DNA from 4 places in the Mesorhizobium robiniae genome. Region 4 is predicted to be linked to each of the others. Evidence: predicted binding sites of a transcription regulator. Region 4 holds the regulator's gene; each other region holds the start of a gene.
The links. The regulator LexA, encoded in region 4, represses DNA repair genes until DNA is damaged. The targets are predictions, from matches to a motif close to TGTTCNNNNTGTGTTCNG.
Positions count from the first base shown of each region.

Region 1: the regulator LexA is predicted to act here: its motif matches at 1,027-1,044, upstream of uvrA (excinuclease ABC subunit UvrA).
Region 2: the regulator LexA is predicted to act here: its motif matches at 4,838-4,855, upstream of dinB (DNA polymerase IV).
Region 3: the regulator LexA is predicted to act here: its motif matches at 3,447-3,464, upstream of recA (recombinase RecA).

Region 1 covers NZ_JBEPMC010000009.1:64,659-72,229, forward strand. Annotated here, with positions in the region: gene ABID19_RS23525 (hypothetical protein) at 70-354, shown strand; gene uvrA (excinuclease ABC subunit UvrA) at 1,193-4,114, shown strand; partial or broken gene ABID19_RS23535 (GNAT family N-acetyltransferase) at 4,149-4,580, shown strand; gene ABID19_RS23540 (DUF72 domain-containing protein) at 4,641-5,447, shown strand; gene ABID19_RS23545 (GGDEF domain-containing protein) at 5,544-6,695, shown strand; gene ABID19_RS23550 (hypothetical protein) at 6,732-6,908, opposite strand; gene urtE (urea ABC transporter ATP-binding subunit UrtE) at 7,238-7,571, opposite strand, start outside.
Region 2 covers NZ_JBEPMC010000004.1:560,164-567,734, reverse strand. Annotated here, with positions in the region: gene ABID19_RS14715 (hypothetical protein) at 1-165, opposite strand, end outside; gene xth (exodeoxyribonuclease III) at 548-1,324, opposite strand; gene ABID19_RS14705 (DUF3606 domain-containing protein) at 1,344-1,526, opposite strand; gene ligD (DNA ligase D) at 1,657-3,582, shown strand; gene dinB (DNA polymerase IV) at 3,595-4,635, opposite strand; gene ABID19_RS14690 (ImuA family protein) at 4,904-5,665, shown strand; gene ABID19_RS14685 (Y-family DNA polymerase) at 5,580-7,100, shown strand; gene ABID19_RS14680 (error-prone DNA polymerase) at 7,097-7,571, shown strand, end outside.
Region 3 covers NZ_JBEPMC010000009.1:170,852-178,422, reverse strand. Annotated here, with positions in the region: gene ABID19_RS24085 (cysteine desulfurase) at 1-457, shown strand, start outside; gene ABID19_RS24080 (SUF system Fe-S cluster assembly protein) at 463-855, shown strand; gene sufA (Fe-S cluster assembly scaffold SufA) at 948-1,328, shown strand; gene ABID19_RS24070 (GFA family protein) at 1,455-1,952, opposite strand; gene ABID19_RS24065 (TfoX/Sxy family protein) at 2,043-2,366, shown strand; gene ABID19_RS24060 (carbohydrate kinase family protein) at 2,336-3,310, opposite strand; gene recA (recombinase RecA) at 3,588-4,685, shown strand; gene alaS (alanine--tRNA ligase) at 4,944-7,571, shown strand, end outside.
Region 4 covers NZ_JBEPMC010000006.1:18,002-25,572, forward strand. Annotated here, with positions in the region: gene gltX (glutamate--tRNA ligase) at 1-1,390, opposite strand, end outside; gene ABID19_RS17320 (ComEC/Rec2 family competence protein) at 1,493-3,949, shown strand; gene lexA (transcriptional repressor LexA) at 3,943-4,695, opposite strand; gene ABID19_RS17330 (molybdopterin molybdotransferase MoeA) at 4,800-6,005, opposite strand; gene moaC (cyclic pyranopterin monophosphate synthase MoaC) at 6,005-6,502, opposite strand; gene trpC (indole-3-glycerol phosphate synthase TrpC) at 6,569-7,420, opposite strand; gene trpD (anthranilate phosphoribosyltransferase) at 7,425-7,571, opposite strand, start outside.

The DNA of each region.
Region 1 (7,571 bases), on a different contig from region 4:
CGGCTCACACGCGGCAATTTGATCGCAGCGGTCTGGCCTGGTGCGCGGCGTAACACTATAGTCCGCAAAATGACCGACAGCCGCTCATCAAGACCATTGCGCCTTGCCGCCGCAGCACTTGCCAGTGCCGGCTTGCTGACCGGCAACGCGTTTGCCGATGACAGTTCGCCGCAAAAAGACACGCTGCCCGGCGTGGCCGACGACTATCGCATCGCCAAGCCGGCTCCCGAGCCCGACGATGCCGTGCCCGGCAACGGTAACGGCGAGTTCAAGATCGGCGATACCGATGTCAGGATTTCCGGCAGCATAACCTTCGATGTCGGCGCCGGCGCGGTCAACGCGCCCAGGCGATAGACAGTCTTCATCGCTGGCACAATCTGAAGGTGCTCGTGCTCGCGGTTGTCTGAAATGAACAGCCCCGCCGCTGCTTCCGCATACGGTCGGGGCTTTCTTGGATCTAAAATCCAATTCGCCGGGAGTACACTGCCGGCTTTTGATTTCGGATGCTTCGCGGCGTTCAGCCGACGATCCGACTAGTAGTCTCTGATTTTAGTGGGATCGGCAGGTCACGGTTTGTCGGGCGGCGCACACGCCTGGCCCTGGCACTTATGCCTGCCGCGGCTCCAGCGACACGTGGAGCCTCAAGGGACTGTCCGGTGGAGTCATTCCTCTGCTCTCCTTTTCTGTCCATTGCGACCGGTGTCGCCCGAAGCGCACATCGCAAAAGCCTGCGGCGTCTCGCAGGCCGCCATAAGGTGGCGAGGCCATCGAAAGACGGTCGGCTCCGGTGACATTGGGAGTCTGACTCTGCGAGGCCGGAACGTCAACAGTTGGATAGCCGATTACAGAAAATGTGATCGCTCGTGTGGCGAATCCGAAATTTGCATCCGTTTTGAGCAGCGCGGCGTCGGCCTTGGATTAGAACGCTACTTGCTGCGTTCGCAAGCTGACAAAGTCTGGGAACTCAAAGTCCACTTGATCGGGCGCTTTGTGAAGCTGGTTTCATGGACGCTTTTGTCAGGAGCGTGTTCGGTCTTTGTTCTTTCCGCTTGCTCGCTCGCGCGAAAGACGGTTAAAGGCTTTGGTCGAGAGTTGTGGCGTCTCTCGAAAAGGTGACGAAATTACCTACATAGGGGATGGCCGGGACAACCTGCCATCCCATGAGATTCCAGATCTGAGGCGGCGACCGGCGATGGCCGACCATAAATATCTTTCCATTCGCGGGGCGCGCGAACACAATCTGAAGAATGTCGATCTCGACCTGCCGCGTGACAGCCTGATCGTCATGACCGGCCTGTCGGGGTCCGGCAAGTCGTCGCTCGCCTTCGACACCATCTATGCCGAGGGCCAGCGCCGCTATGTCGAGAGCCTGTCGGCCTATGCCAGGCAATTCCTCGAAATGATGCAGAAGCCTGATGTCGACCAGATCGACGGTCTGTCGCCGGCTATCTCCATCGAGCAGAAAACCACGTCGAAGAACCCGCGCTCGACGGTCGGCACCGTCACCGAGATCTACGACTACATGCGGCTGCTGTTCGCGCGCGTCGGCATCCCCTATTCGCCGGCCACCGGCCTGCCGATCGAGAGCCAGACGGTGTCGCAGATGGTCGACCGCGTGCTGGCGGTCGAAGAAGGCACGCGCCTGTTCATCCTGGCGCCGATGGTGCGCGGCCGCAAAGGCGAGTACCGCAAGGAACTGCTGGAGCTGCAGAAGAAGGGTTTTCAGCGGGTCAAGGTCGACGGTGTCTTTTACGAAATCGCCGACGTGCCGGCGCTGGACAAGAAGTACAAGCATGACCTCGACGTGGTCGTCGATCGCATCGTCGTGCGCGGCGATCTGGCGACGCGGCTTGCGGATTCCATCGAAACCGCGCTGAAGCTCGCCGACGGGCTGGCGGTGGCCGAATTTGCCGACCGGCCGCTCGACGCCAGCCAGACCGGCGAGGATTCGGTCAACAAGTCGAAGAACGAGACGCATGAGCGCATCCTGTTCTCGGAAAAATTTGCTTGTCCGGTATCCGGCTTCACCATCCCCGAAATCGAACCCAGGCTGTTCTCCTTCAACAACCCGTTCGGCGCCTGCCCGACCTGCGACGGCCTCGGCAGCCAGCGCGCCATCGACGCCAGCCTGATCGTGCCCGACGACAACCTGTCGCTGCGTGCCGGCGCCGTCAGCCCGTGGGCGAAATCGACCTCGCCCTACTACGTGCAGACGCTGGAAGCGCTCGGCAAGGCCTATGGCTTCAAGCTCGGCGACAAGTTCAGGGATCTGACCGAAGAGGCAAAGCATGCCATCCTGCATGGCACCGGCGAGCGCGAGGTCACCTTCCAGTATGATGACGGCCTGCGTTCCTATAAGACGACGAAAACCTTCGAGGGCGTCATTCCCAATCTGGAGCGGCGCTGGAAGGAGACCGAATCGGCCTGGATGCGCGAAGAGATCGAGCGCTTTATGTCGGCCACGCCTTGCCCGGCCTGCCGCGGCTACCGTCTGAAGCCGGAATCGCTTGCGGTGAAGGTCGCCGGAAAGCATATCGGCGAGATCACCGAGCTGTCGATCCGCAAAGCCGACCATTGGTTCACCGAGCTGCCCGCCTCGCTCAGCGACAAGCAGAACGAGATCGCGGTGCGCGTGCTCAAGGAGATCCGCGAGCGGCTGCGCTTCCTCAACGATGTCGGGCTCGACTATCTGACGCTGTCGCGCAATTCCGGCACGCTGTCGGGCGGTGAGAGCCAGCGCATCCGGCTAGCCTCGCAGATCGGCTCCGGCCTGACCGGCGTGCTCTATGTGCTGGACGAGCCGTCGATCGGCCTGCACCAGCGCGACAATGCGCGGCTCCTCGACACGCTGAAGCATCTGCGCGACATCGGCAACACGGTGATCGTCGTCGAGCATGACGAGGACGCCATCCTGCATGCCGACTATGTCGTCGATATCGGCCCAGCCGCCGGCATCCATGGCGGCCACATCATCGCCCAGGGAACGCCGCAGCAGATCATGGCGAGCCCCGCTTCGATCACCGGTAAATATCTGTCGGGCGAGCTTGAAGTGGCCACACCTGCGGTGCGGCGCGAGGCCAAGAAGAACCGGCGCCTGAAGATCGTCGGCGCGCGCGGCAACAATCTGAAGAACGTCACCGCCGAAATCCCGCTCGGCACGTTCACCGCCGTCACCGGCGTGTCCGGCGGCGGCAAGTCGACCTTCCTGATCGAGACGCTGTTCAAGGCGGCTTCGCGCCGCATCATGGGTTCGCGCGAGCATCCGGCCGAGCATGACCGCATCGAGGGGCTCGAATTCCTCGACAAGGTCATCGATATCGACCAGTCGCCGATCGGAAGGACGCCGCGCTCCAATCCCGCCACCTACACCGGCGCATTCACGCCGATCCGCGACTGGTTCGCCGGGCTGCCGGAGTCCAAAGCGCGCGGCTATCAGCCAGGTCGCTTCTCGTTCAACGTTAAGGGCGGCCGCTGCGAGGCCTGCCAGGGCGACGGCGTCATCAAGATCGAGATGCACTTCCTGCCCGACGTCTACGTCACCTGCGACGTCTGCCATGGCAAGCGCTACAATCGCGAAACGCTCGACGTCTTGTTCAAGGGCAAGTCGATTGCCGACGTCCTCGACATGACGGTCGAGGAAGGCGTCGATTTCTTCGCCGCCGTGCCCGGCGTGCGCGACAAACTGGAGACTCTGAAGCAGGTCGGCCTCGGCTACATCCATGTCGGCCAGCAGGCGACGACTTTGTCGGGCGGCGAGGCGCAGCGCATCAAACTCGCCAAGGAGCTGTCGCGCAAGGCGACCGGCAAGACGCTCTACATTCTCGACGAGCCGACCACCGGACTGCATTTCCACGACGTCGCCAAGCTGCTCGAAGTGCTGCACGAACTGGTCGATCAAGGCAACACGGTCGTCGTCATCGAGCACAATCTCGAGGTGATAAAAACCGCCGACTGGGTGCTCGACCTCGGTCCCGAAGGCGGCGACGGTGGCGGCGAGTTGGTGGCGTCGGGCACGCCGGAGGACATCGTTCGCGAGAAGCGCAGCTACACCGGCCAGTTCCTGCGAGAATTGCTGGAGCGGCGGCCCGGAGGCAAGCGCGAAGCGGCGGAGTGAATGAGGACTGGCTGGCGTTTGGAAGAACTTTTAAATGAAGATCAGAAAAGCGCTTGCCGGTGATCTTGATGCAGTCGTCCGGCTGACCGAAGCGGCCTATGCGCCCTACACCGCCTTGCTTGGCGCGCCGCCAATCCCGGTCACTGAGGATTATGCTCCACGGATCGAACGTGGCGAAGTCTGGCTGCTGGAGAACGGCAAGGAGGTGGCCGGACTTCTGGTTCTCGAACGGCACCCGGATCACGCGATGATTTTCAGCGTCGCGGTCGCGCCAGCCTTCCAGGGCAAGGGCTTCGGCATCGCGCTGCTCAACTTCGCTGACGAGCAGGCACGGCTGTGGCATCTGCCGGAGGTGCGGCTCTACACCAACGCCAGGATGGAACGGAACATTGCGCTCTACACAGCCTACGGCTTTCGCGAGACAGGCCGCCGGCCAAACCCCTATCGGCCGGGATGGATGGTCGTCGACATGGCAAAGCCGGTCGAAACCGTGAGCCGGCTTGATCGCTTTTTAGGGAGGACGACAATGAGCAGCCATGGAACAATCCGCGCCGGCATGGGCGGCTGGACCTTCGAGCCATGGGATACGTCCTTCTATCCGGACAAGCTCCCCAAGGCCAAGCAACTGAACTATGCCAGCCGGCAGGTGCCGAGCATCGAGGTCAACGGCACCTATTATTCGAGTTTCAAGGAGCCGACCTTCGTCAAATGGGCTAACGAGGCGCCGGACGGCTTCGTCTATTCGCTGAAAGGCAACCGCTTCGTCACCAACCGCCGCGTGCTCGGCGAGGCCGGCGAGTCGATGATGCGCTTTCTGGGATCGGGTGTCGCCGCACTCGGCGATAAGCTCGGGCCGATCCTGTGGCAGTTCGCGCCGACGAAAAAGTTCGATCCGGACGATTTCGAAGCCTTCCTCAAACTGTTGCCGGAAAAACAGGACGGCGTTGCGCTGCGCCACGCGATCGAGGTGCGCAACGACAGTTTTGTCGTGCCGGAATTCGCCGCGCTGGCACGCAAATACAAGGTCGCGATCGTCTATGCCGACCACGCCAAATATCCTGGTATTGCCGACGTCACCGGGGATTTCATCTATGCCCGGCTGCAGACCGGCAGCGACGACAATCCCGACTGCTATACGCCCAAGGGGCTCGACGAGTGGGCGGCGCGGGCGAAGGTCTGGGCGAAAGGCCAGGCGCCGGCCGATCTGCCGCGCGCCGATGCGGCAACCGATGCACCGGTCAAACCGCGTGATGTGTTCGTCTACTTTATCACCGAGGGCAAGGTCCGCGCGCCGTTCGGCGCCATGGCGCTGATGAAGCGTGTTACAGGCTAACGGCCTGGAATTGTGACATCTTCATCACCATCGTAACCTTATCGATACCTCCTTGCTGCATGAATCCGCGGAGCTAGGGCAGCCGCGGGTTAGGGCATGTCGCTCGACTACCACTCACTTCTGCTGGCCGTCGGTTTTTCCGCCGCCTGCCTGAGCCTGACGTTGTTCGGCATCTGGCTGACTGCGCGAACCGAAAAGTTCCTGCTGACATGGTCGATCAGTGCGCTGTTGATCGTCGGCGACGTTTTTATCTACGAAGATTATATCGAGACGCCCGGACGCATTCTCGGCATCGCGACGTTCACGCTGCTCCTGGTGGGGTTCTCGACCATGCTGGGCGCCGCCTACCAGTTCAGGTCGGGCCGATCGCCGATCCCGCTGACGGTTCTCGGCAGCTGCATCACACTTGCCCTGGCGCTACCGCCGATGGCGCTCGGCTATGACGGCCTCGGCTTCATTTTCGAAAATTCCCTTGCCGCCCTGCTGCTGTTTGCAACGGCCTATCAGTACTGGATCGGGCGCGCCGAGGCCCCCGTCCCGATCGTCGGCCTCGCCGTGCTCTACTCGACCACCGGCATTTCCTTCCTGCTGTGTGCCATGGCTCTGGCATGGGATGGGAAGCTTGTCCTCGGACATGCGCCCAGCAACTGGGCCGAGGATCTGAGCCTCGTCATCGTCATTGCCGGCCTGACCGGCATTGGCGCGCTTTCGCTGGCGCTCAACCAGGGCCGTCTGGCTCGGCATCACCGTCTGGATGCGCTGACCGATCCGCTGACCGGCCTTCTCAATCGCCGCGCCCTGTTCGATCTCAATGGCGACGCCCCGATCGGAGCCTTCACGGCGGTCGTCGTATTCGACCTCGACGGCTTCAAGGCCATCAATGATGAATTCGGCCACGCTACCGGCGATCAGGTGCTGAAAGTGTTCGCCGAGGAACTCACCGAGGCCCTTCGCCCGACCGATGTCGCCGCGCGCATGGGCGGTGAGGAATTCGCGCTGGTTCTGAAGCGGACGCTGCCCGAAACGGTGGAATTCACCGCCGAGCGTATACGCAGCGCCTTCGCCGCGCGCGTCATCGTGACCGAAACCCGTCCGCTGACATGTACGGTCAGCGCCGGATACGCTTTCGGCAGCAAGGACGGGATGAGCTTCGACAAAGTGCTCAGCGCCGCCGACAAGGCGCTGTATACGGCCAAGCGCAGCGGCCGCAACCGCGTCGCGGCCTCGACATTGCTACGAGCGAGCTAGCCGCTTGCGGCGGGCAGCCGCCCCCTCCGCCAGCTCTTATGCTGCCATGACGATTTCGTTGTAGGCATCGAGATCGACGTAGAAGACCTTGGTGATCTCCGCAATCAGCTCGTCGTGATCGTATCCTTGCGATTTCAGAATATTGATGGCGGTCATGATGTCGACGCGCTCGATGAGCCGTCGTTTCTGGTAGTCCTCGACATAACGTTCCATCGGCTGTCCCTGGCGCCAAATGCCCCAATGTATTGAACAACGATCAGATCGCAGGAATGGGGCTGCTCGCATGGAACATGCCGGCTGAGCCCGCGCCTCACCTTGATCTGTCAACGAGACTGATACGGAAAGCGGCCGACTCAACAAGGCCAAGTAAAGCCTAGCATGCAATCTTCAGCGCGCCAGAGTTGCAAACGGTGGGATTGAAGAAAATCTCGTAGGCCTTTGTGATTTCGTCATCCCTGGGTCTGCGCCACGCCGCTTCGCTCCTTGCTTCGCCCTAAGATGGCGACGGGAGAGATGTTTCGGCTAATCCTGGAGGTTTGCGACTAGACGGTCAGGAACTTCCTGACGTCCGCCCGGTCGAGATCCTCGGCCGGGCCGGTGTGGACGATCTGGCCGCGGTCCATGATGTTGACCTCATCCGCCAGTTCCCGGCAGAAATCCAGATATTGTTCGACCAAAAGCACGGCGATGCCTGCCTGGTCGCGCAGATAGCGGATGGCGCGGCCGATGTCTTTGATGATCGACGGCTGGATGCCTTCAGTCGGCTCGTCGAGCACCAAGAGCTTCGGCCGCATCACCAATGCCCTGCCGATGGCGAGCTGCTGCTGCTGGCCGCCGGAGAGGTCACCGCCGCGGCGCGCCAGCATCTGCTTCAGC
Region 2 (7,571 bases), on a different contig from region 4:
GGCCTTGGCCAGACGATCCCCTTCCCCAACCGAGGAATAGTCGCAGATCGCGAGCAGCGCCCTCTCCTCCTCTCGGCTGACTCTGGCGGAGTCGCTTCTGCCACTGCCTATTTCGTGCAAGGCTTCGACGAAGGACAAGTATGCTGTCTTGTGCACGTCAATCATCGTTCGCAATCTATTGGACGGTTCTGGGTCTTGGCCCGTCGGCTCTTTGCCGAGTGCAGTTGCCGCAACCGTCGAGGCGACGGCTGCGCTGCCGGAGTGGAAGAGCAAGGCGCGGCGGTTGATCCTGGACGTGGCGAACTCTCCATTTGCTTCGAGGCTGTCGAACGGTGACGTAACGCGATCAGACCCTAACACTCAGGTTTGCACATTCGTGTCAGGATGGAAGGTAATGTCAGCCGGCGTTCAGTACGGCTGGGCGATGCGCAGCGCCCGCTCTCGGACAGATGGCGCTGCCTTACAGGACAGGGTAACTCGCTGCCGTGACTCGCCAAGAGCCCGCAGCCGTTCCCGTTCTTCAGCTTTCAAGCATCCCGGTTGGCGGCTATTCAAGCTCGATCCACGCTGGCGCATGATCGCTTGGCTTCTCCCACCCTCGCAACTCGACCTCCACCCCCGCTCCGCGGAGCTTGTGTAGCAGCGACGGACTCACCAGCAGATGGTCCATACGCAGGCCCGAACTCCTATCGTAGCCGCCTCCATAAGAGAAATTCCAATAGGTGTAGACGCCCTTCTCCGGATGGATGCGCCGAACCGCATCGATCCACCCATCCTCGAGCATCTCGGCATAGGCTTGCCGGCTCTCAGGGAAGTAAACCGCGTCGCCCAGCCATCGTCGGGGCGCCACGGCGTCAATCGGAGTTGGAACGACGTTGTAGTCTCCACACAGCACAGTCGGCGCGCCCCCGTTGAGCAGGTCCTGGCCGTAGCTGGTCAGGCGGTCGAACCAGCGCAGCTTGTAATCGAATTTGGGACCAGGCGCCGGATTCCCATTTGGCAGGTAGAGACAGCCAACAATGAGCCCGTTCACGTCGGCTTCGATGTAGCGGCTATGGGTGTCATCAGGATCGCCAGGCAAGCCGCGCCGGCGTTCGACCGGGTCCGTCCCTCGAGTTAGGATGGCCACTCCGTTGTAGGATTTCTGGCCATGCCAGATGGCGCCGTACCCTGCCTCGCGGATCGCGACGGCCGGAAATTTGTCGTCGGACGTTTTCAGTTCCTGGAGGCAGACGATGTCGTAGTTGGTAGCCGCGAGCCACTTGAGGAGCACGGGCAGCCGGCCATTGACGCCGTTCACATTGAAGGTGGCGATGCGAACCATCTGCCCTCCCGGCCGTGGCTCACTTCTTACCGAGCTTGTCCTCAACCTTCTTTCGACTGTTGCCGACCGATTTCACGGCCGACTTGACGTCAGCCTTGCTCGACCCAGTTTTGCCCGCCTCGTACTTCACCTCATGGTCCTGCCCGCCGGCGACCTTTGCGCGGTCCTGGCTGCGCCCGCGAGTTGTTTGAGTAGTGGCCATTTCTTCCTCCAGGGATTGCGTTCCAATTCCCAATAACGCGGCCGGACTCTTCCGGTTCAATTCATCGGCGCGCAGAGTGGAACTGAAACCATGGCAGAGTATTGAATCGTACTATGCATTCGAGTTCCGCATGTCGGCAGTAGAGGCCGCCCTCAGCAAGAAGCGCTCACGGCGCAGGGACTCGGAATCTACCCCGCGATACCCTCTACCCAAATTTCGTCCGTTTCAGCTCTGCACGCTGACCGACGATATACCGGTTGGCGCCAACTGGCTCTTCGAAATGAAGTTCGATGGCTATCGCGCACAACTCGCGATCTCGGGATCGGAGGTCGTCGTCTACACGCGCAACGGCCATGACTGGACCCGCCAGTTCAAGGTGATCCTGCCGCCGCTTCAGGCGCTCACCAAAGGCTCGGCGCTGATCGACGGCGAAATCGTGGCTATCGACAGCAAGGGCCGCAGCAACTTTTCCATGCTGAAAACCGGCATCGCCGCAGGCATGCCGCTCAAGTTCTACGCCTTCGACCTGCTGGAATTGAACGGCGAGGACCTCTCCAGCCGGCCCTTACTCGAGCGCAAGGAACTGCTTGCGGATCTTTTGGGCGAGAGGGACCCCGACGACATCCTGCAGTTCTCCAGCCATATCGCCGACAACGGGAAGAAGGTCTTCGATACAATGTGCGCCGGCGGCCACGAGGGCATCATCGCCAAGCGCGAGGACAGTCACTATGTCGGCGACCGCACCGCCAGCTGGCTCAAGATCAAGTGCACGAAACGACAGGAATTTGTGGTCGGCGGCTACCGCCCAAGCGACACCGGCCGCGGCATGGCCTCGCTAATCCTTGGCACTTATGAGAACGGCAAGCTGATCTACCGAGGCCGTGTTGGCACCGGGTTTACTCAGGCCATGCGCAGAACCATCCTCGTGCAGTTGGATAAACGCCGTCTCGACAAACCCGTCTTCGCGTCCGTGCCGCGCGACATTGCGCGCCGCGCAGTGTGGGTTAAGCCCGAGCTTGTTGCTGAGGTTACCTATTCCGAGGTGACCCCCGACGGCAGCCTGCGACATCCAAGCTTCGAGGGTATGCGTGAAGACAAGCGAGCCGATCAGGTAGTGATGGAAATGCCGAGGGCGCCGGCGACGCCTGGCTCCGCTGATCTCGATCCCGCGATCGGCAAGGAGATCGCAGCTGCGGTCGGCATCAAGCTCACGCATCCGGACAAGGTCATGTATCCCGGCACCAAGGTGACAAAGGCGACGCTCGCCGCGTACTACGCCGCGGTTGCCGAGAAGATGCTGCCGCACATCCAGGATCGGCCCCTTTCGCTGGTGCGCGACACCGACGGCGACCTGCAACAGACCTTCTTTCAGAAGCACAAGCTGCCAGGGATCCATGACGCCCAGTTGGAGAAGATGTCCGGCAAGGGGAGCCGCATTCTTTGGGTCGACGACCTGGCTGGGCTGATCGCCGGCGTCCAGATGAACGTGCTCGAATTCCACGTCTGGGGCAGCTTGCGCCAGCAGCCGAGCCTGCCGCACCGGATAATCTTCGACATCGACCCCGACGAGGGCCTGGGCTTTGGTGACGTCAAGCAGGCCGCGCTCGACATCCGCGGGGTTCTCGAGGCACTTGGACTCCAATCCTGGCCGCTGTTATCGGGTGGCAAGGGCGTTCACGTCGTCGTGCCACTCGTTCCCGAGGCTGACTGGGAAGCGGTGAAGGGCTTTTGCCAGGACTTCGCCGAACTGCTAGCCCGCACGGATCCGTCCCGCTTCGTCGCGAACATGAGCAAGGCGAGGCGCAAGGGCCGAATGTTCATCGACTATCTGCGCAACGGCCAGGGTGCGACGGCAATTTGCCCGTGGTCGACGCGGGCGCGATCCGGTGCGTCATGCGCCGTACCCGTCACTTGGGATAAACTGCCGACATTCAAAAGTGCCAGCGCATTTGACGTTTTCGCTGCCGCTGCTCGAGCCCAGCAGCCCGACCCTTGGGAAGGCTATTTCGACGTCGAACAAACGCTGACGGAGCGGATCCGAAAAGCGGTTCGATAGGTGCAGCCAGTCCTAGATCGTCAGTGACATCTGCCGATCGGCCTCGGATGCCGTTCCGCTTAGATTTGAAAGTGTCACCCCGAGCAGGCGGATTCCCTTGGCGATCGGAAACAACTGTTCGAGCAGCGTGCCGCTGACGGTCGCTAGGTCGGTTTCGCTCTCGATGACGCCTCCGATCGTGCGGCTGCGTGTGATTTGCTGGAAGTCGGCGAATTTCACCTTCAATGTCACCGTGCGACCCTGGATCGATCTTGCCTCGCAATAGCGCCACACCTTACCGACCAATGGCGCCAGCTCCTTGCGGGCACTTTCGAGATCAAACAGGTCGCTCGCGAAGGTGTCTTCGGCTCCCACGGACTTGCGCTCGCGGTCGGCCCGCACCGGGCGTTCGTCGATGCCCCGGGCGATCCAGTAGTAGTACGGACCCGCCTTCCCGAACTTCTCCTCGAGAAACGCTAGGCTCTGTGCCCGCAGGTCGACACCGGTCTCGATGCCGAGCCGAGCCATTTTGTCGGCAGTCGCAGGGCCGACACCATGAAATTTCCGCACGGCCAAGGCCTCGACAAAGGCGGGACCCTGCTTCGGAGTGATGACGAACAGCCCGTCCGGCTTGTTCTGGCCGGAGGCGAGTTTGGCCAGGAATTTGTTGTAGCTGACACCGGCCGAGGCCGTCAGGCCGGTCTCGGCCTTGATCTTGGCGCGGATCATCTCCGCGATCGTCGTAGCGACCGGAATGCCCTGCAGATTGTCGGTGACGTCGAGATAGGCCTCGTCGAGTGACAGTGGCTCGATCAATGGCGTGTGCTCGGCGAAGATCGAATGAATCTGCTGGGAGACGGCCCGGTAGGCATCAAACCGCGGCGGCACGAAGATCAGGTCGGGGCATTTGCGCTTCGCGGTGATCGAGGGCATGGCCGATCGCACCCCGAACTTTCTGGCCTCATAGCTGGCAGCGGCCACCACCCCGCGTGCCGCCGAGCCGCCGACTGCCACCGGCTTGCCGCGCAAGTCCGGATTGTCGCGCTGTTCGACCGAGGCGAAGAAGGCATCCATGTCGACATGGATGATCTTGCGAAGGAAGGCCGTGCCACCCCCCGCCGCATCCCCTTCTTGGCCGCCGTCAACTCGTTCGCCCACTTCGTCGTCCCTGCGTCACACCTGTCGGCAGTTCAAGATAGACCGCAACTCGAGGGAGTGCAGCCTGGGATCAACTCTCGGAGGGACGCAACGAGTCCGATTGACTCTCGGACACCAAGAGAACAAATAAGGAACATATCAGCCCCGAAATCCATTGGGAAGAGAGTTTGAGAGTGTTTCGTTCATGGGTCAGCCGGCCGCCAGCCCTGCTATCGCCGCACTTCGCGAGCGAATCGCACGCCTCGAAGGCGGGCGGGCGCGCAACCGTGCGACACTTCCGTTCGGCGTTACCACGATCGACAAAGTCTTGCCGGGAGGCGGGCTGGCGCTCGGTGCGCTGCACGAGGTTGCCGGCGGCCGTAACGGGGCGATTGACGGCGCCGCGGCGGCGCTTTTTGCCGCCGGCATTGCCGCCCGCACCAAAGGGAAGGTGCTCTGGTGCGTCACCCGGCAGGATCTCTTCGCCCCTGCCCTCGCCCAGGCCGGGCTGCCGCCCGGCCGCGTCGTCTATGTCGAGGCGGGCGACGAAGCTTCCGTGCTCGCCTGTTTCGAGGAAGGGCTTCGCCATGGCAGTCTAGGCGCCGTCGTTGCCGAACTGGCACGCCTCTCCATGACCGCCTCCCGCCGACTGCAACTCGCCGCCGAAGCCTCCGGCGCCATCGGCATCGCTATCCGCCGTTGGCGACGACAAACCGAAGCGACCGATTTCGGACAACCAACCGCCGCGGTCACCCGCTGGCGGGTCACCGCGCTCCCCTCCCGTCCCTTGCCGGTCCCCGGTATCGGCCGCGCTCGCTGGCAGCTCGAGCTGATCCGGGTACGGGCGGGAGAAAGCGCCGATTTTGAAGTGGAGGCCTGCGATGACAAGGGTCGTCTCGCTCTATTTTCCGACCTGGCCGATCGATCGCCTAAGGCGCGCAATGGGCCAGTCCGCGCCATCGGCTGAAACCCCGATCGTCATGCTCGGCCGGCAGGGAAACCGGCGGCTCGTGCTGGCCGCCGATGCGGCGGCACGCGCCGCCGGCCTGCGCGTGGGCATGCCGGCGAGCAAGGCTCAGGTTCTGGTGCCCAACCTGCAGAGCTTCGATCTTGATCCAGCGGGCGACGCCGAGGCCCTCGAGAGAATGGCACTTTGGTCGCTGCGCTATGCACCGATCGTCGCCGCCGATCCGCCCGATGGCCTCATCATCGACACCACGGGCGCCGACCATCTGCATGGCGGTGAGGAGACGATGCTTGAGGGGCTGGTCTCGCGCATGGCCTCCTCCGGCATCGAGGCACGTGCCGCCGTCGCCGACACCTGGGGGGCCGCTCATGCCTGCGCGCGGTTCCTCGCCCGGCCGACCTTCGTCGCGCCAGCAGGGCAAGCCGCAGCGATCATGCGCGGTCTTCCGATCGGCGCGCTGCGGCTTCCCCACGATATCGTCGAGGGCTTGCTCACACTCGGCTTCGAGCCGGTGGGCGAAGTCGAGGCGGCGCCGCGCGCCTCTCTCACCCTTCGCTTCGGGCCCGAACTCGGCCGTCGGCTGGACCAGGCGATGGGGCGGCGCAGCGAACCCTTCGAGCCCGCCCGCTCTCCCGAACTCATCGAGGTTCGCCAGGCCTTCGGCGAGCCGATCGGCGCCGCCGAGACCATAGCCCGCTATACCGGCAAGCTCGTCGCAACCCTCTGCGAGGCGCTTGAGGCCAAGGGGCTCGGCGCCCGCCGGTTGGACCTGCTGTTTCATCGCGTCGACAACCGCATCGAGGCCATTCGCGTCGGCACCGCCGTGCCAGTGCGCGATGTCAAACGGCTGACTCGTCTCCTGACCGACCGGATCGAGACTGTCGATCCCGGTTTCGGCATTGAGGTGATGACCCTGGCCGCGACGCTCGCCGAGCCCTTCGCAGCCAAGCAGATCATCTCCTCACTGGTCGAGGAGCCGGAGCCCGATATTACCGATCTGATCGACGTGCTTGCCAACCGAATTGGCGAGCAGCGGCTCTACCGCTTTGCCCCGGTCGAGAGTGACGTGCCCGAACGCTCAGTCCGCCGCATCGCCCCGAATGCGCCGGACGAGGGGACGAGTTGGCCCGGTGACTGGCCTCGCCCGCCGCGTCTGCTGACCAACCCCGAACCCATCGAAACGATGGCGCTGCTCCCTGACCATCCGCCGGTCTGGTTCAGTTGGCGCGGTATCCGGCATCGCGTCGCGCGAGCAGACGGGCCTGAACGTGTTTTCGGCGAATGGTGGCAGCGTGATGCCGAACTGATCGCGGTACGCGACTATTTCCAGGTGGAGGACGAGTCCGGCGAACGTTTCTGGATCTATCGCGCCGGTGACGGCGAGGATCCTGGGACCGGTTCCCACAAATGGTTCCTGCATGGGGTCTACGCATGACCACCCAGTGCTATGCCGAATTGCAGGTGACCAGCCATTTCTCGTTCCTCCGCGGCGCCAGCTCTTGCGACGACCTCTTCGCGCAGGCGGCCGCGCTGGGCATTGAGGCTTTGGCAGTCGTCGACCGCAATTCTCTGGCCGGCGTCGTCCGAGCCCATCAGGCCGCCAAGGATACCGGTGTCAGGCTCATCGTCGGGTGCCGCCTCGATCTCGTGAACGGCATCTCCCTGCTCGTCTATCCGACCGATCGAGCCGCCTATTCCCGGCTGTGCCGGCTACTGACCCTGGGCAAGAAACGCGGCGGCAAGGCGAAATGTATTCTCGAGTGGAGCGACCTGGCCGACTATGCGGAGGGTCTCATCGCAGTGCTCGTGCCCGATCGCGCCGACGACACCTGCGCCCTGCAACTGCGTCGCCTGCGGGAAACCTTCAGCGAACGCGCCTATCTGGCACTAACCTTGCGCCGCCGGC
Region 3 (7,571 bases), on a different contig from region 4:
GATCGAGGAGGTGACTGAAGACATCGTCACCTACAACGAGCCGCCGCACCGCTTCGAGGCAGGCACGCCGCCGATCGTGCAGGCGATCGGGCTGGGTGCTGCGCTGGAATACATGGAAAAGATCGGCCGCGAGCGCATCGCCGCCCACGAGGCCGATCTGAAGGATTATGCCCATCAGCGGCTGCGGGCCATCAATTCGCTGCGCATCTTCGGCGACGCGCCTGATAAGGGCGCCATCATCTCCTTCGAATTGCAAGGCATTCATGCCCATGACGTCTCGATGGTGATCGATAGGCAAGGCGTTGCTGTCCGTGCGGGGACCCATTGCGCCCAGCCGCTGTTGAAACGCTTCGGCGTAACCTCCACATGCAGGGCGTCGTTTGGCATGTATAATACCAGGGCCGAAGTCGACGCTTTGGCTGATGCGCTCGAAAAAGCGCGCAAGTTTTTCGGGTGACGATCATGGATGATGCCAGCCATACCGCTGAGACCACTTCGGAAACGACTGCCAACGGTCTGGTTTCCGCCTCGGCCATTCCCGCCGACGAACTGGCGCGGCTGACCGACGACATCGTCTCGGCGCTGAAGACGGTCTACGACCCGGAAATCCCGGCCGACATCTACGAGCTCGGCCTGATCTACAAGATCGACATCGAGGACGACCGCTCGGTCAAGATCGACATGACGCTGACCGCGCCCGGCTGCCCGGTGGCCGGCGAAATGCCCGGCTGGGTGGAAAACGCCGTCGGCGCCGTCGAAGGCGTGTCCGGCGTCGAGGTCAACATGACCTTCGATCCGCCCTGGTCACCCGACCGCATGTCGGAAGAGGCGCAGGTGGCGGTGGGCTGGTATTGATGGGTGTACTTGCGCCAGGCAGAAAATTTCACCATTTTAGGTGAGGAATCATTCGGCAGGCCTTGAACCTGCACAGAATGGAGAAGGAAAACATGGGACGCTTCGCCGTCATCACGATGACCGAAAAGGCTGCCGACCGGGTGCGCGAGATCGTCGCGACCCGTGAGAATGCGCATGGCATTCGCCTTGGCATCAAGAAGGGCGGCTGCGCCGGCATGGAATATACGGTGGATCTGGTGACCGAACCCAGCACCAAGGACGACCATATCGAGCGCGACGGCGCCCATGTCTATGTCGCGCCGGAGGCAGCGCTTTTCCTGTTCGGCACCGAGATGGATTTCGAGCAGACGACGCTGCGCACCGGCTTCACCTTCCGCAACCCGAACCAGAGCTCGGCCTGCGGCTGCGGCGAATCGGTCGAATTGAAGCCGGCCGACCTCAAGGCTTTGGCCGAGGCGCGCGCCTCGGCTTGAGCTTTCCTTCACCCCGTTTACGGGGAGAAGGTGGCCCGAAGGGCCGGATGAGGGGCAGCGCCAGCCTCTCCAAGTTAACGCCGCCGTTCATCTGCCTGCCGGCATCTTCTCCGGGGCGAAGAAATGCTAATCCACCCACATTCCCGTCCGCTTGTGCCGGTCGGCGATCGACTCCTCGGGATAGACATCGAAGCTCTTGTCTTTCTTGCCGACCTCGGGTTCGACCCAGTTCGCCTTGTATTTCAGCATGAGGTGCACCTTTTCGGGCGGTTTTGGCAGGTCCGTGTCAATCGCCGAGGCGAAGGGATGCACCAGCTCCGGCCAGGTCGGGTCGTAGAGCCAGAGCGCCGATCCGCATTTCCTGCAGAAATTGCGCTCGCCTGACGAGATTTCGCATTGCGGATGCTCGTCGTCCTCGATTTCCGCCCGGTAGACGCCGAGATTGCGCTTGCCGGTTATCTTCAGCGTGTCGAAATCGGCGCCGAGATTGATGGCAAAGCCGCCGCCGCCCTGCTGCTTGCGGCAGATCGAGCAGTAGCACAGCATGAACGGCACCGGCGTGTGGCTTTCCACCTCGAAGCGGACGGCATTGCACCGGCAGGACCCTTTGAGCAGAAGCGGCATGACAAAACTCCGACGAAATTGGTCTCAACTTGTCAGGATGGTGCTGGTTGCGGCGATGACAAGGAGAAATCCGGGTGACATGATCGACGCATGGACAATGAACGCATCGCCGAGCTTTTCGAAGGGCTTGGCCCGGTCAGCATACGAAAACTGTTCGGCGGCAAGGGCATTTATTTCGACGGCGTCATCGTGGCGATCGTCCTTCGTGGCGAACTGTTGCTGAAGGCCGACGCGGAAAGCGCGCCGGAATTCGAAGCGGCCGGCTGTCGGCAATGGACTTATACCGGCTCGAGGCATGGCAAGCTGGTCTCGATGCCGTATTGGAGCATTCCCGACAGTGCCTTCGACGATCCGGATGAGATAGCGGTGTGGGCACGCCGGGCCTATGAGGCGGGGCTGCGGGCCGGCAAATAGGTTGCCTCCCCGCTGGCAATTTCCCGCGCCTCGGGCACAAGCGTCAGCGCGTCGGCAAAACTCGCAGCCGTGAAAGCCGGCGCAAGCCCCGTACCCTCGACGGCAAGCATCGCCGCGGCAACGCCTTCACGCAGTGCTGCGCGCAGCGTCAGGCCGTTGAGCAGGGCAGCCACCGTTGCGCCCGCCAGCGCATCGGCGGCGCCGTCCGCGATCTTTCCTGGCGGCAGGATCGAGAAGGCGCCGGCTTCGTCGAAACCCAGCACCGGACCGTCATCGGCCGTCACCACGCCGCCTTTGAGGCCCGCGCGCCTCAGGCTGTCGACGACATCTTGCGCCGCGGCGCCGATATCGACATCGGCGAGCGCGATGGCCTCGCGCCGGTTCATGAAGACCAGCGCCAGGCTGCCGAGCAGCGGCGCGAGCCGCGTCGCCTTGGCCGGTGAGACGGCAAGGGCGAAGACCGGCTTGCCGGCGGCAAGCGCCACCAGCCGCTCCAATGCCGTCGACGGCAGGTTTGCGTCGCACAGGACCGCATCGGCAGTGCTGATCGCCTCGCGCATCTTGGCACGGCGGATCTGCTTGGCAAATGCCAGATCGTAGAGCGCCATGTCGGCAAGGCCGACGATCAGCGCGCCGTCGCGGTCGATCAGCGCCGTGTGGCTCGGTGTCGCGCGATCGAGGAACACCGCGGACAGATCGGTAATGCCGGCAGCATGGATGGCGCGCGAGACCGTGTCGGCCAGAGCATCGCCGCCGTGCACCGAAAGCAGCGAGCCGGAGATGCCGCGCCGCACGGCGCTGCGCAAGGCATTGAAGACGGCGCCGCCGACAGCCTCGCGCATCGTGCCGGGATTTGACGCGGCCGGCACGAAGTCGCCCGAAACCTGGCCGCGCCGGTCTATATAGGCGCCGCCTACGGCCAGGATTGTCGGCGACTTCATCATGCCGGCGAGATGACCTTTGCTGATTGCCCGAGTGGAGACTAGGTTGTCCGGCGCAACCCGGCAACCTACGGCGCGATTCGGAAGATGGCAGCACGATCCCGCCGAGGGGTGCAGGATACCTCCGAGCCGAAAAAAGCGAAACAAAAAAAGAACAAATACGGATATCATTTGTTTTTCAGCTACTTGATGCCTCTTGCCAAACGAGAACAAATAAGGTACAAATTAAGAAGGATTACGGATTGTCCGGCCTTCATTGACGACCAAGGGGTGATGTATCATGGCTCAGAATTCTTTGCGGCTTGTAGAGGACAAGGCAGTGGACAAATCAAAGGCTCTGGATGCGGCGCTGTCGCAAATCGAGCGTGCTTTCGGCAAGGGCTCGATCATGCGGCTCGGCGCAAACGAGCAGGTCGTCGAGATCGAAACGGTGCCGACCGGCTCGCTCGGTCTCGACATCGCGCTTGGCGTCGGCGGTCTGCCACGCGGCCGCATCGTCGAGATCTATGGGCCGGAAAGCTCAGGCAAGACGACGCTGGCGCTGCACACGGTGGCCGAAGCCCAGAAGAAGGGCGGCATCTGCGCCTTCGTCGATGCTGAGCATGCGCTCGATCCGGTCTATGCCCGCAAGCTCGGCGTCGATCTGGAAAACCTCCTGATCTCGCAGCCTGACACCGGCGAGCAGGCGCTGGAGATCTGCGACACGCTGGTGCGTTCCGGTGCCATCGACGTGCTAGTGGTCGATTCGGTCGCGGCGCTGACGCCGCGCGCCGAAATCGAGGGCGAGATGGGCGATTCGCTGCCCGGCCTGCAGGCCCGGCTGATGAGCCAGGCGCTGCGCAAGCTGACCGCCTCGATCTCGCGCTCCAACACCATGGTCATCTTCATCAACCAGATTCGCATGAAGATCGGCGTCATGTTCGGTTCGCCTGAGACCACGACCGGCGGCAACGCGCTGAAATTCTATGCTTCGGTGCGCCTCGACATTCGCCGCATCGGCTCGGTCAAGGACCGCGACGAGGTCGTCGGCAACCAGACCCGCGTCAAGGTGGTCAAGAACAAGCTGGCGCCGCCCTTCAAGGTGGTCGAGTTCGACATCATGTATGGCGAGGGCGTGTCCAAGACCGGCGAGCTGGTCGACCTCGGCGTCAAGGCCGGCGTGGTCGAAAAGTCGGGCGCCTGGTTCTCCTACAATTCGCAGCGTCTCGGCCAGGGTCGTGAGAACGCCAAACTGTTCCTGCGCGACAACCCCGACACGGCGCGCGAGATCGAGCTGGCGCTGAGGCAGAATGCCGGGCTGATCGCGGAGAAATTCCTCGAGAATGGTGGTTCCGAAGGCGGCGACGATGGTTTCGAGGATGAAGCCGGCGCGATGTAAGGCCTCAGTGGTGGCCAGAGTTTGGCCATAATCCCGGTTCATCACCTCCAGCTTATGTAATCGAGTTCTGTATTGTTGCGTTTCAAACCGCCGGCTTAGCGCCGGCGGTTTGCGTTTCAGCGGTGGCGCCGATGACCTGCAAGCCCGCAAGTTGGCCCAATTCCGTGTTTCTGGACAGGGTGCAATGCGGCGGCTAAAAGGCCATGTCCATTTACCGTCGGCCGGGCCGGCGGTTCTCTCCAGAAGGCAGTATTATTCATGAGTGGCGTGAACGAGATCCGGTCGACATTCCTCGACTATTTCCGCAAGGAGGGTCATGAGGTCGTCGCGTCGAGCCCGCTGGTGCCGCGCAACGACCCGACGCTGATGTTCACCAATGCCGGCATGGTGCAGTTCAAGAATGTCTTCACCGGCCTGGAAAAGCGGGCCTATTCGCGTGCCACAACCGCCCAGAAGAGCGTGCGCGCCGGCGGCAAGCACAACGACCTCGACAATGTCGGCTACACCGCGCGCCACCTGACCTTCTTCGAGATGCTCGGCAATTTCTCATTCGGCGACTATTTCAAGGAACGCGCCATCGAGCTTGCCTGGAACCTGATCACCAAGGAGTTCGGGCTGAAGCAGGACAAGCTGCTGGTCACCGTCTATCACACCGATGACGAGGCCGCCGGCTTCTGGAAGAAGATCGCCGGCTTTTCCGACGATCGCATCATCCGCATTCCGACCTCGGACAATTTCTGGGCAATGGGCGACACCGGACCTTGTGGGCCGTGCTCGGAGATCTTCATCGACCGTGGCGAGCACATCTGGGGTGGGCCTCCCGGCAGCCCCGAGGAGGATGGCGACCGTTTCCTCGAATTCTGGAACCTGGTATTCATGCAGTATGAACAGGTGACGAAGGACGAGCGCATCGATCTGCCGCGCCCGTCGATCGACACCGGCATGGGCCTGGAGCGCATGGCCTCCATTCTGCAAGGGGTGGAAAGCGTCTTCGAGACCGACCTGTTCCGTCACCTGATCGACGCTGCATCATCCGCGCTCGGCCGCGGCCCGGATGCGGACACCGTCGCCTCGTTCCGCGTTATCGCCGACCATTTGCGTTCATCCTGCTTTTTGGTGGCCGACGGCGTGCTGCCGTCCAATGAAGGCCGCGGCTATGTGCTTCGTCGCATCATGCGCCGCGCCATGCGCCACGCACAGTTGCTCGGTGCCCGCGATCCGCTGATGTGGCGCCTGGTACCGGCGCTGGTGCGCGAGATGGGCCAAGCCTACCCGGAACTGGTGCGCGGCGAACAGATGATCACCGAGACGCTGAAGCTTGAAGAAACCCGTTTCCGCAAGACCCTGGTGCGCGGCTTGGGCCTGCTTTCGGAGGCGACGGAAAGGCTGGGCGCCGGCGACATGCTGGATGGCGAGACAGCCTTCAAACTCTACGACACCTATGGCTTTCCACTCGACCTGACACAGGACGCGCTGCGTCAGCGCAACATCTCGGTCGATCTTGCCGGCTTCACCAATGCGATGGAGCAGCAGAAGGCCGAGGCGCGCAAGAGCTGGGCAGGTTCCGGCGAGGCCGCGACCGAAACGGTGTGGTTCCCCGTGCGCGAGGCGGCCGGCGCCACCGAGTTCCTCGGCTACGAGACCGAGCAGGCGGAAGGCCTCATCCAGGCGCTGGTCAGGGACGGCAAGACCGTCGACAGCGCGGCCAAGGGCGACGCCGTTGCCGTGGTCGTCAACCAGACGCCGTTCTATGGCGAGTCCGGTGGCCAGATGGGTGATACCGGCACCATTTCAGGCGAAGGGTTCTCGATCGAGATCTCCGATACGCAGAAGAAGGCCGACGGGCTTTTCGTGCATCTCGGCAAGGTGATCAGCGGCACGGTCAGCACGGGCGCAACCGTCGAGCTGAAGGTCGACCATGCGCGCCGCTCCAGGTTGCGCGCGAACCATTCCGCGACGCATCTGATCCATGAGGCGCTGCGCGAGGTGCTGGGCACCCATGTCGCGCAGAAGGGCTCGCTGGTCGCGCCCGAGCGTCTGCGCTTCGACATTTCGCACAACAAGCCGATCTCGCCTGACGAACTCGAGGAGGTTGAGCGGATGGCGAACGAGATCGTCGTCCAGAACAGCCCGGTGTCGACGCGGCTGATGTCTGTCGACGATGCCATTGCCGAGGGCGCCATGGCGCTGTTCGGCGAGAAGTATGGCGACGAAGTGCGCGTCGTTTCGATGGGTACGGGCCTGCATGGCGCGAAGGCCAACCGGCCCTATTCGGTCGAGCTCTGCGGCGGCACGCATGTCAGGGCGACCGGCGATATCGGTCTGGTGCGCGTCGTGTCGGACAGCGCTGTCGCCGCCGGCGTGCGCCGTATCGAGGCGTTGACCGGGGAGGCGGCCAGAAAGCATCTGGACGAGCAGGACAAACGGCTGAAGGCGGTCGCTGCCACGTTGAAGATTTCGCCGGCCGACGTGCCGGCCCGCGTCGAGGCGCTGCTCGATGAGCGCAAGAGGCTCGAGAAGGAACTGACCGAAGCGCGCAAGAAGCTGGCGCTGGGCGACCGCTCGCCATCCGGTGTACCGGCTGAAAACGAAACCATCGCCGGTGTCGGTTTCCTCGGCAAGGCGGTCTCCGGCGTCTCGCCGAAGGATCTGAAACCGTTGGCCGATGCCGGCAAGAAGTCGCTCGGCTCCGGCATCGTCGTCTTCGTCGGCACGGCTGAGGACAACAAGGCGAGCGTCGTGGTCGGCGTCACCGACGACCTGACCGGCCGCTTTAGCGCCGTCGATCTGGTGCGCGTGGCATCCGCGGCCTTGGGCGGGCAGGGCGGCGGCGGTCGGCCTGATATGGCCCAGGCCGGTGGCCCGGATGCCTCGAAGGCCGAGGAT
Region 4 (7,571 bases):
CCTCGCGGCCAAGCACGGCAAGCACATCGAACACGCCGGGCGAGGTGCTTTTGCCGGTCAGCGCGGCACGCAAAGGTTGGGCCACGGCGCCGAGCTTACGACCGCCTGCCAGAGCATATTCGCGGATCGCAGCCTCCGCCGCGGCGGCCGTCCAATCGCCTGAAACTGCCTTCAGGGTCGCGTGGGCACCCCGCAGGATCTCGCGCGCCTCACCGCCGAGCAATGCAGCCGCCTTCTCATCGATAGGCAGCGGCCGCTCGGCGAACAGGAAGCCGGCGCCGTCGACAAGCTCGACCAGCGTCTTGGCGCGCTCCTTCAAGCCTGGCAGGGCGGCAAGCAATTGCGCCTTGCGCGTGTCGTCGAGGCGCGCTGCGATCGCCGGGCCGCCTTCGAGATAGGGCAAGGTGGCGATGAAGATATCGAGCAATTCGGCGTCGCTCATGCGGCGCATATGCACGCCGTTCAGGGCCTCCAGCTTGGCGAAGTCGAAACGGGCGGCGCCCTTGTTGACGTCGCCGATATCGAACCAGGCAATCATGTCCTTGATCGACATCACCTCGTCGTCGCCATGGCTCCAGCCGAGCCGCGCCAGGTAGTTGAGCAGCGCTTCAGGCAGATAGCCCATGGCGCGATAGGCCTCGACACCGAGCGCACCATGTCGCTTCGACAGTTTGGCGCCGTCGGCGCCGTGGATCAGCGGGATATGCGACATCGACGGCACGCCCCAGCCCATGGCTCGATAGATCACCATCTGGCGGGCGGCGTTGGTCAGATGATCGTCGCCGCGTATGATGTGGGTGATGCCCATGTCATGGTCGTCGACGACGACGGCATGCATATAGGTCGGATTGCCGTCCGAGCGCAGGATGATGAAATCGTCGAGATCCTTGTTGGGGAAGCGGACTGCGCCCTGCACGAGATCATCCACCACCGTCTCGCCCTCGGTCGGCGCCTTGATGCGAATGGCGCCCTTGACGCCCACAGGCGCCTCCGACGGGTCGCGATCGCGCCAGCGGCCGTCATAGCGGGGAGGGAGCCCCTTGGCCCGGGCCGCCTCGCGCATTGCCTCCAACTCGGCTGGCGTCGCATAGCAATAGTAGGCCTTGCCCATGCGTACCAGCTCCTCGGCCACCTCGCGGTGGCGCGGCGCGCGCTCGAACTGCGATACCGGCTCGCCGTCCCAGGTGAGGCCGAGCCACGAGAGCCCGTCGAGGATGGCAGCGGTTGCCGCAGCCGTCGAACGCTCACGATCGGTGTCCTCGATGCGCAGCAGCATGGTGCCGCCGGTGTGTTTCGAATACAGCCAGTTGAACAGCGCCGTGCGCGCCCCGCCAATATGCAGGAAGCCGGTGGGCGAGGGGGCAAAACGGGTTACGACCTTGTCGGACATGGAACTCTCAGGCAGGCGCAGGAAACGGATGTGGTTGCGCGGACTTTCGCGCGTCGCGCGTTCATGTAGCATAGGAGGTCAAGGGCGCAAGGGGCAGACCCGATGGCTGGACCAGGCCGCGGCGTGAACGAGAGCGAGGGCGTGGTCGCAAGCGTCAGCGAACGATCGCTGTTTGCCGACGTTCCTCACGCCGAGCCGCTACCCGTTTCGTTGCCTGGGTCGCACTCGGGCATCCAGCTTCTTTCGCCAGGCCGCTCCGCGCCAATACCCGGTCCAACACCCAGGCCTGTCGTTGGTTTCCGCCGACAGTTCCGTCGCCTCGCACCATCCGCTGTCCGCAACAGCGTTGTTTCGGCGGCCGGCATGGAACTCGACCGCGGCGTCGCCTTCCTGCTGGTGCCGGTTTTCCTGGCATCCGGCGTGATCGTCTATTTTTCGCTTGCCGTGGAACCGGGCTTTCCCCAACCCATCGCCGTCGTGGTCCTCACGGCATTGTGTGCAGCGGTCACGCGGTCATGGCGCAAAACGCATTTGTGTTTCATGGCAGCGTTGCTGTGCGCACTCGGTGTGCTCGCCGCCAAGGTTGAAACCTGGCGCGCGGGAACGCAGATGCTCGGTTCGGTAATCCAGACCCAGCTCACCGGCCGCGTCGTCAGGCTCGACCAGATGGCGAACGGCCGGATCAGGCTGACCATCGACGTGATATCGACCGCCCGGCCGACCCTGCGTTATGCACCGGAACGTGTCAGGGTTTCGGCACGCAAAACTCCCGCCGAGATGACCGCAGGCTCGGTGGTGGCCGGCTATGTGAGGCTTCTGCCTCCGACTGGCCCGGTTAGGCCGGACAGCTATGACTTCTCCTTTGACAGCTATTTCGCCGGCATTGGCGCCAGCGGCTTTTTCCTCGGCAATCCGAAGATCGTCGCTTCCGAGGATGCACCGTTAGCCGCGCGCCTTTCCGCCTCGATCGAAAAGGCGCGCGAAACCATCGCCGACCACATCAGGGACAGCATCGGTGGGGCCGAGGGGGAGATTGCCGCTGCGCTGATCGTCGGCGTGCGTGCCGGCATCCCCGAAGAAATCAACGAATCGATGCGGCGCACCGGCATCTACCACATCATCTCCATTTCCGGCCTGCACATGGCGCTTGTTGCCGGCACCATCATGGGATTGCTGCGCGGCGCCTTTGCGCTGTTTCCCGATTTTTCGTCGCGTAGGCCGGTCAAAAAATATGCGGCCGGCGCCGCACTCGTTTCCATAGCTGCCTATCTGATATTTTCCGGTGTCGTGGTCGCGGCCGAGCGCAGCTTCATCATGTTGGCGGTGATGCTTGTCGCCGTGTTGTTCGATCGGGCCGCACTCACCATGCGCAATCTGACGATTTCAGCGATCGCCGTCATCGTCGTGTCGCCGCACGAGGTGGTCGGCCCCAGCTTCCAGATGTCCTTCGCCGCGACCGCGGCTCTCGTAGGCGCCTATGCCGGCTGGTCGGACTATCGTGCCGACAAGGCCAAGGCGCCGCCGCAGCGACGGTCACCGGTCGCTTTCGTCACGCGCAAACTCCTCGCTGGGACAGGTACCATCGCAATGACTTCCATCATTGCCGGCAGCGCCACCGCGCTTTTCGCCATCTGGCACTTCCAGCGCGTCTCGCCGCTCAGCCTGTTCGCCAATCTGGCCGTCATGCCGATCGTTACGGTCGTCATGTTCCTGGCCGTCGTCAGCGCCTTGGCAATGCCTTTCGGCCTCGACGGGCCTTTCCTCTACATGATGGGCAAGGGGCTGACGGCCATGATCGCAATATCGGGATGGATCTCCGAGCGTTCGCCGGTCGATGCAGTCGGGCTGATTTCGTTGCAGTCGGTTCTGCTGGTGACGGTCGCCCTGGTCATTGCCACAATGGCGACGACATGGTTGCGGCTTGCGGCACTTCCCTTTGCGCTCGCCGGCCTGCTGACGATTTCCGAGACACGCACCCCCGACGTGCTGATCTCGGAGGACGCGCATCTGGTGGCGCTGCCGATCGGCGGGGGAGAACTTGCCGTCAACCGAGTGCGCTCGAACGAATTCACCACCGACAATTGGAAACATGCGCTGATTTCAGCGACTATTGTCGAGCCGGAGACATTCGAAAAAGGAGACGTGCGGTTCGACATCGCCGACCCGGCCGACCTGCCGCCGGGAGCGCCTTTTTACTGCACTGACGGCCTTTGCATCGCCCGGCATCCGTCCGGCGCGATCATCGCGCTCGCCGACGACCGCAAAACCGCGCGGCCGGCCTGTGGCTTTGCGGATTTGCTCGTTATTGACGACGCCACAGCCTATTATAATCCCTGCCGCAACCCGCTGGTTCTCGTCGTCACCAAACGCCAGCTCGCTCGCATGGGCAGTGCTGCCGTCTTCTTCGATCCGCAATCTGCGACGACGCGCGCAGAAATCCGTTTTGCCGTCGAACAGCCATACAGGCCCTGGCATGAGCAGCGGAGATTTTCGCGCGAGGCGAGGGGTCTGCCGCCTTACCGCAAGCCTGAGAAAGCCAAGAAAGCTGCCGTTCAGTAACGCCGGATCAATCCAACCAGCTTGCCTTGCACCTTGACCCGGTCCGGCCCGAATATGCGCGTCTCATAGGCCGGATTGGCGGCTTCCAGGGCGATCGAGGCGCCTTTACGGCGGAACCGCTTCAGCGTCGCTTCCTCCTCGTCGACCAGGGCGACAATGATCTCGCCAGGCTGGGCGGTGTCGGCGTTGCGGATGATGACCGTATCGCCGTCGAAAATGCCGGCCTCAATCATCGAATCACCTTTGACTTCCAGCGCGTAGTGCGCGCCGCCGGTGATCATGTCCGGTGGCACCGAGATCGAATGCGTCTGGTGCTGGATGGCATCGATCGGCACACCGGCAGCGATCCGGCCCATCACCGGGATGGAGACGGTGGCGACAACGTCGTCGTCGTTGCCGGCTGCGGGCATGCGTGAAGGCGCCGGCTTGATCTGCCGCCCGAGGCTGCCCTGTCCATGGCTGCTCTGCCCAAGGCTGCCCTGAATGACGCTCGGCGAGAATTTGCGCGCCGCATTGAGGCCGGGCGCGATCGAATCGGGCAGGCGCAGCACCTCCAGCGCGCGAGCGCGGTTGGGCAGCCGACGAATGAAGCCGCGCTCCTCCAGTGCCGTGATCAGCCGATGGATTCCCGACTTGGAGGCCAGGTCGAGCGCTTCCTTCATCTCGTCGAACGATGGCGGAATACCGCTTTCCTTCAGCCGCTCGTGGATGAACATCAACAGCTCATGTTGTTTGCGTGTCAGCATCGCGACCCCCAACAGAATCAGAAAAACAAACCCAGAACAAACACTATCTGTTCCAGTTGTGTTCCGCAACTGTTTAAAGTTTAATGAATGCGTTGACGGTTTGTTCAGCGTAACATCAGCACGCTGCAGGCGGCGCCTGTCGCGGCTGGGGGTGCAAATGGCTCACGCACGATCAGCCCGTTCGCATCGGCCAGCGTTCTGAGCATCGAGGAATCCTGGATGCCGAACGGCGTCGCCGTTAGCGTGCCGGTGTCTTCCTTCACCACCGCGCGTACATAGTCCTGCCTGAGATCGTTGGCCGGTATGGCGGCGCCGAGCCGCGCCTGACGCATGTCCTGCCGGTAGGCGCGGCCGCCGAGCCGCGCAAGCAACGGCTTCAGGAAAAGCTGTGTGCAGACCAGGCTCGCCACTGGATTGCCAGGCAGGCCGATGCAGCGGACGTCGCCCAGCCGGCCGAACATCAGCGGTTTGCCCGGTCGCATGGCGATCTTCCAGAAATCGAGCGTCATGCCTTCGCCAGTCAGCACGTCATGCACAAGGTCGTGGTCGCCGACTGAGGCGCCGCCCAGCGTGACGATGACGTCGGCTCCTGCATCGACCGCTTTTTTCACCAACGCGGCGATCGCCTCCTTGCGGTCGGAGGCGATGCCGAGATCGAGCGCGTCGGCGCCGACCAAGCGGGCTGCAGCGGCGACGCCATAGGCATTGGACGAGATGATCTGGTCGGGGCCAGGCTCGCTGCCCGGCGGCAGCAATTCGTCGCCGGTAGCGATGATAGCGACCAACGGCCGTTTCACCACGCTGACCTGCGGATGGTTGGCCGACGCCGCCAGCGACAACGCCGCCGGATCAAGCAGGCGACCTTTCTCCAGCAGGACGTCGCCCTTCGAGAAATCGAGCCCGAGGCGTCGAATGTTGCGGCCTTCAACCGTCGGCGCGGTCACTTCGATGCTGCCGCCGCCGAGATCGCGGACATTCTCTTGGATGACAATGGTATCAGCGCCTGCGGGAAGCGGCGCGCCGGTGAAGATGCGCACGGCTTGCGCCGGACCGACCGTTCCGGCAAAGCCGCGTCCGGCCGGCGCCATGCCGATCACCGAAAGTCTTGCCGGCACGGAGGCGACATCCTCGGCCCGCGCGGCATAGCCGTCCATGGCGGACGCGTTGAAGGGCGGCTGGGTGCGGAGCGCCATGAGCGGCTCCGCCAGAACGCGGTCGGCGGCGTCCATCAGGGCGACGCTTTCAGCTTGCAAGGGCGCCGCATCTTCAAGCAGGCGCTCTAGCGCCTCGGCGACCGGAAGCAGCGCCATTATCGGCCTGTCCCCTGGGCGCCCGCTTTGTAGTCGCCGGACTTGCCGCCGGTCTTTTCCACCAGCCTGACGCCCGAGATCACAATGGCGCGGTCGACCGCCTTGGCCATATCGTAGATCGTCAGGCAAGCGACCGAGACGGCGGTCAGCGCCTCCATCTCGACGCCGGTCTTGCCGGTGACGCGGGCCAATGCCGTGACCTTCAGGCCGGGCAGCGCCGCGTCCGGTTCGATGTCGACGGATATCTTAGTCAACAGCAGCGGATGGCAGAGCGGTATCAGCTCATGCGTCCTCTTGGCCGCCATGATGCCGGCGATGCGCGCCGTACCGAGTACGTCGCCCTTCTTGGCGTCGCCATCGAGGATCATTTTGAGCGTCTCCGGCAGCATCGAGACAAAACCCTCGGCGATCGCCGTGCGCGTCGTCTCCGCCTTGTCGCCGACATCGACCATGTTGGCTTCGCCTGTCGCGCCAAGATGGGTGAGGGCGGTCGTCATCGTCAGATGGCCTTAGAGCGATGTGCGTCCGTTTGGACGCACATGGTACGCTCTAACACTTTGAATCTAAGCATCGTGCTCTCCGAAAATCGATTCTGATTTTCGGGCCGATGCATGAGCCGGCGCCTTGCCCATCAAAAGCAGGTGCGTTGCGGCAGCCACGTCCTGTTGCCGCATCAGACTCTCGCCGACGAGGAAGGTGCCGATGTCGCTCCGTTCCAGCCTGCGGCAGTCTTCGTGCGAGAAAATACCGCTCTCGCTGACCAGCAGGCGGTCGGCCGGCACCATCGCAGCGAGCCGCTCCGAGGTGTCGAGACTGGTTTCGAACGTCCGGAGGTTGCGGTTATTGATGCCGATCAGCCGTGACGACAGTTTCAGCGCGCGTTCCGTCTCGGCCTCGTCATGCACCTCGACCAGCGCGTCCATGCCAAGCTCGAAAGCCGTCGTTTCGAGCTCCCTGGCCATGGCGTCATCGACGCTCGCCATGATGATCAGGATGGCATCCGCACCCCACGCACGGGCTTCGAAAACCTGATAAGGCTCGAACAGAAAATCCTTGCGCAAAGCGGGCAATGTCACGGCGCTGCGCGCATCGGTGAGGAATTCAGGCGCGCCCTGGAAGGACGGCGCGTCGGTCAGCACCGAAAGGCAGGCGGCGCCGCCTTTCGCATAGGCCCTGGCCAGCGCCGGCGGATCGAAATCGGCGCGGATCAGACCCTTGGACGGGCTCGCCTTCTTGATCTCGGCGATCAGCGCGAAACTGCTGGATTTGCGCTTGGCTTCAAGGGCCGCGAGAAAGCCGCGTGGCGCATCGGCGTCCTTCGCCTGCGCCTTGATCTCGGCAAGCGGCACGCGCGCCTTTGCCGCCCCGATCTCGTCGCGCTTGTAGGCTTCGATCTTGCGCAGAATGTCAGACACGGCTCTATCCGTTCGAAATCTCGACCAGCCGGTCGAGCACTTGCAGCGCGCGGCCGCTGTCGATGGCTTGCGCCGCCGTCGCCATGCCGTCGGCAAGCGTTGTTACCTTGCCCGCCACCACCAGTCCGGCGCCGGCGTTCATCAGCACCGT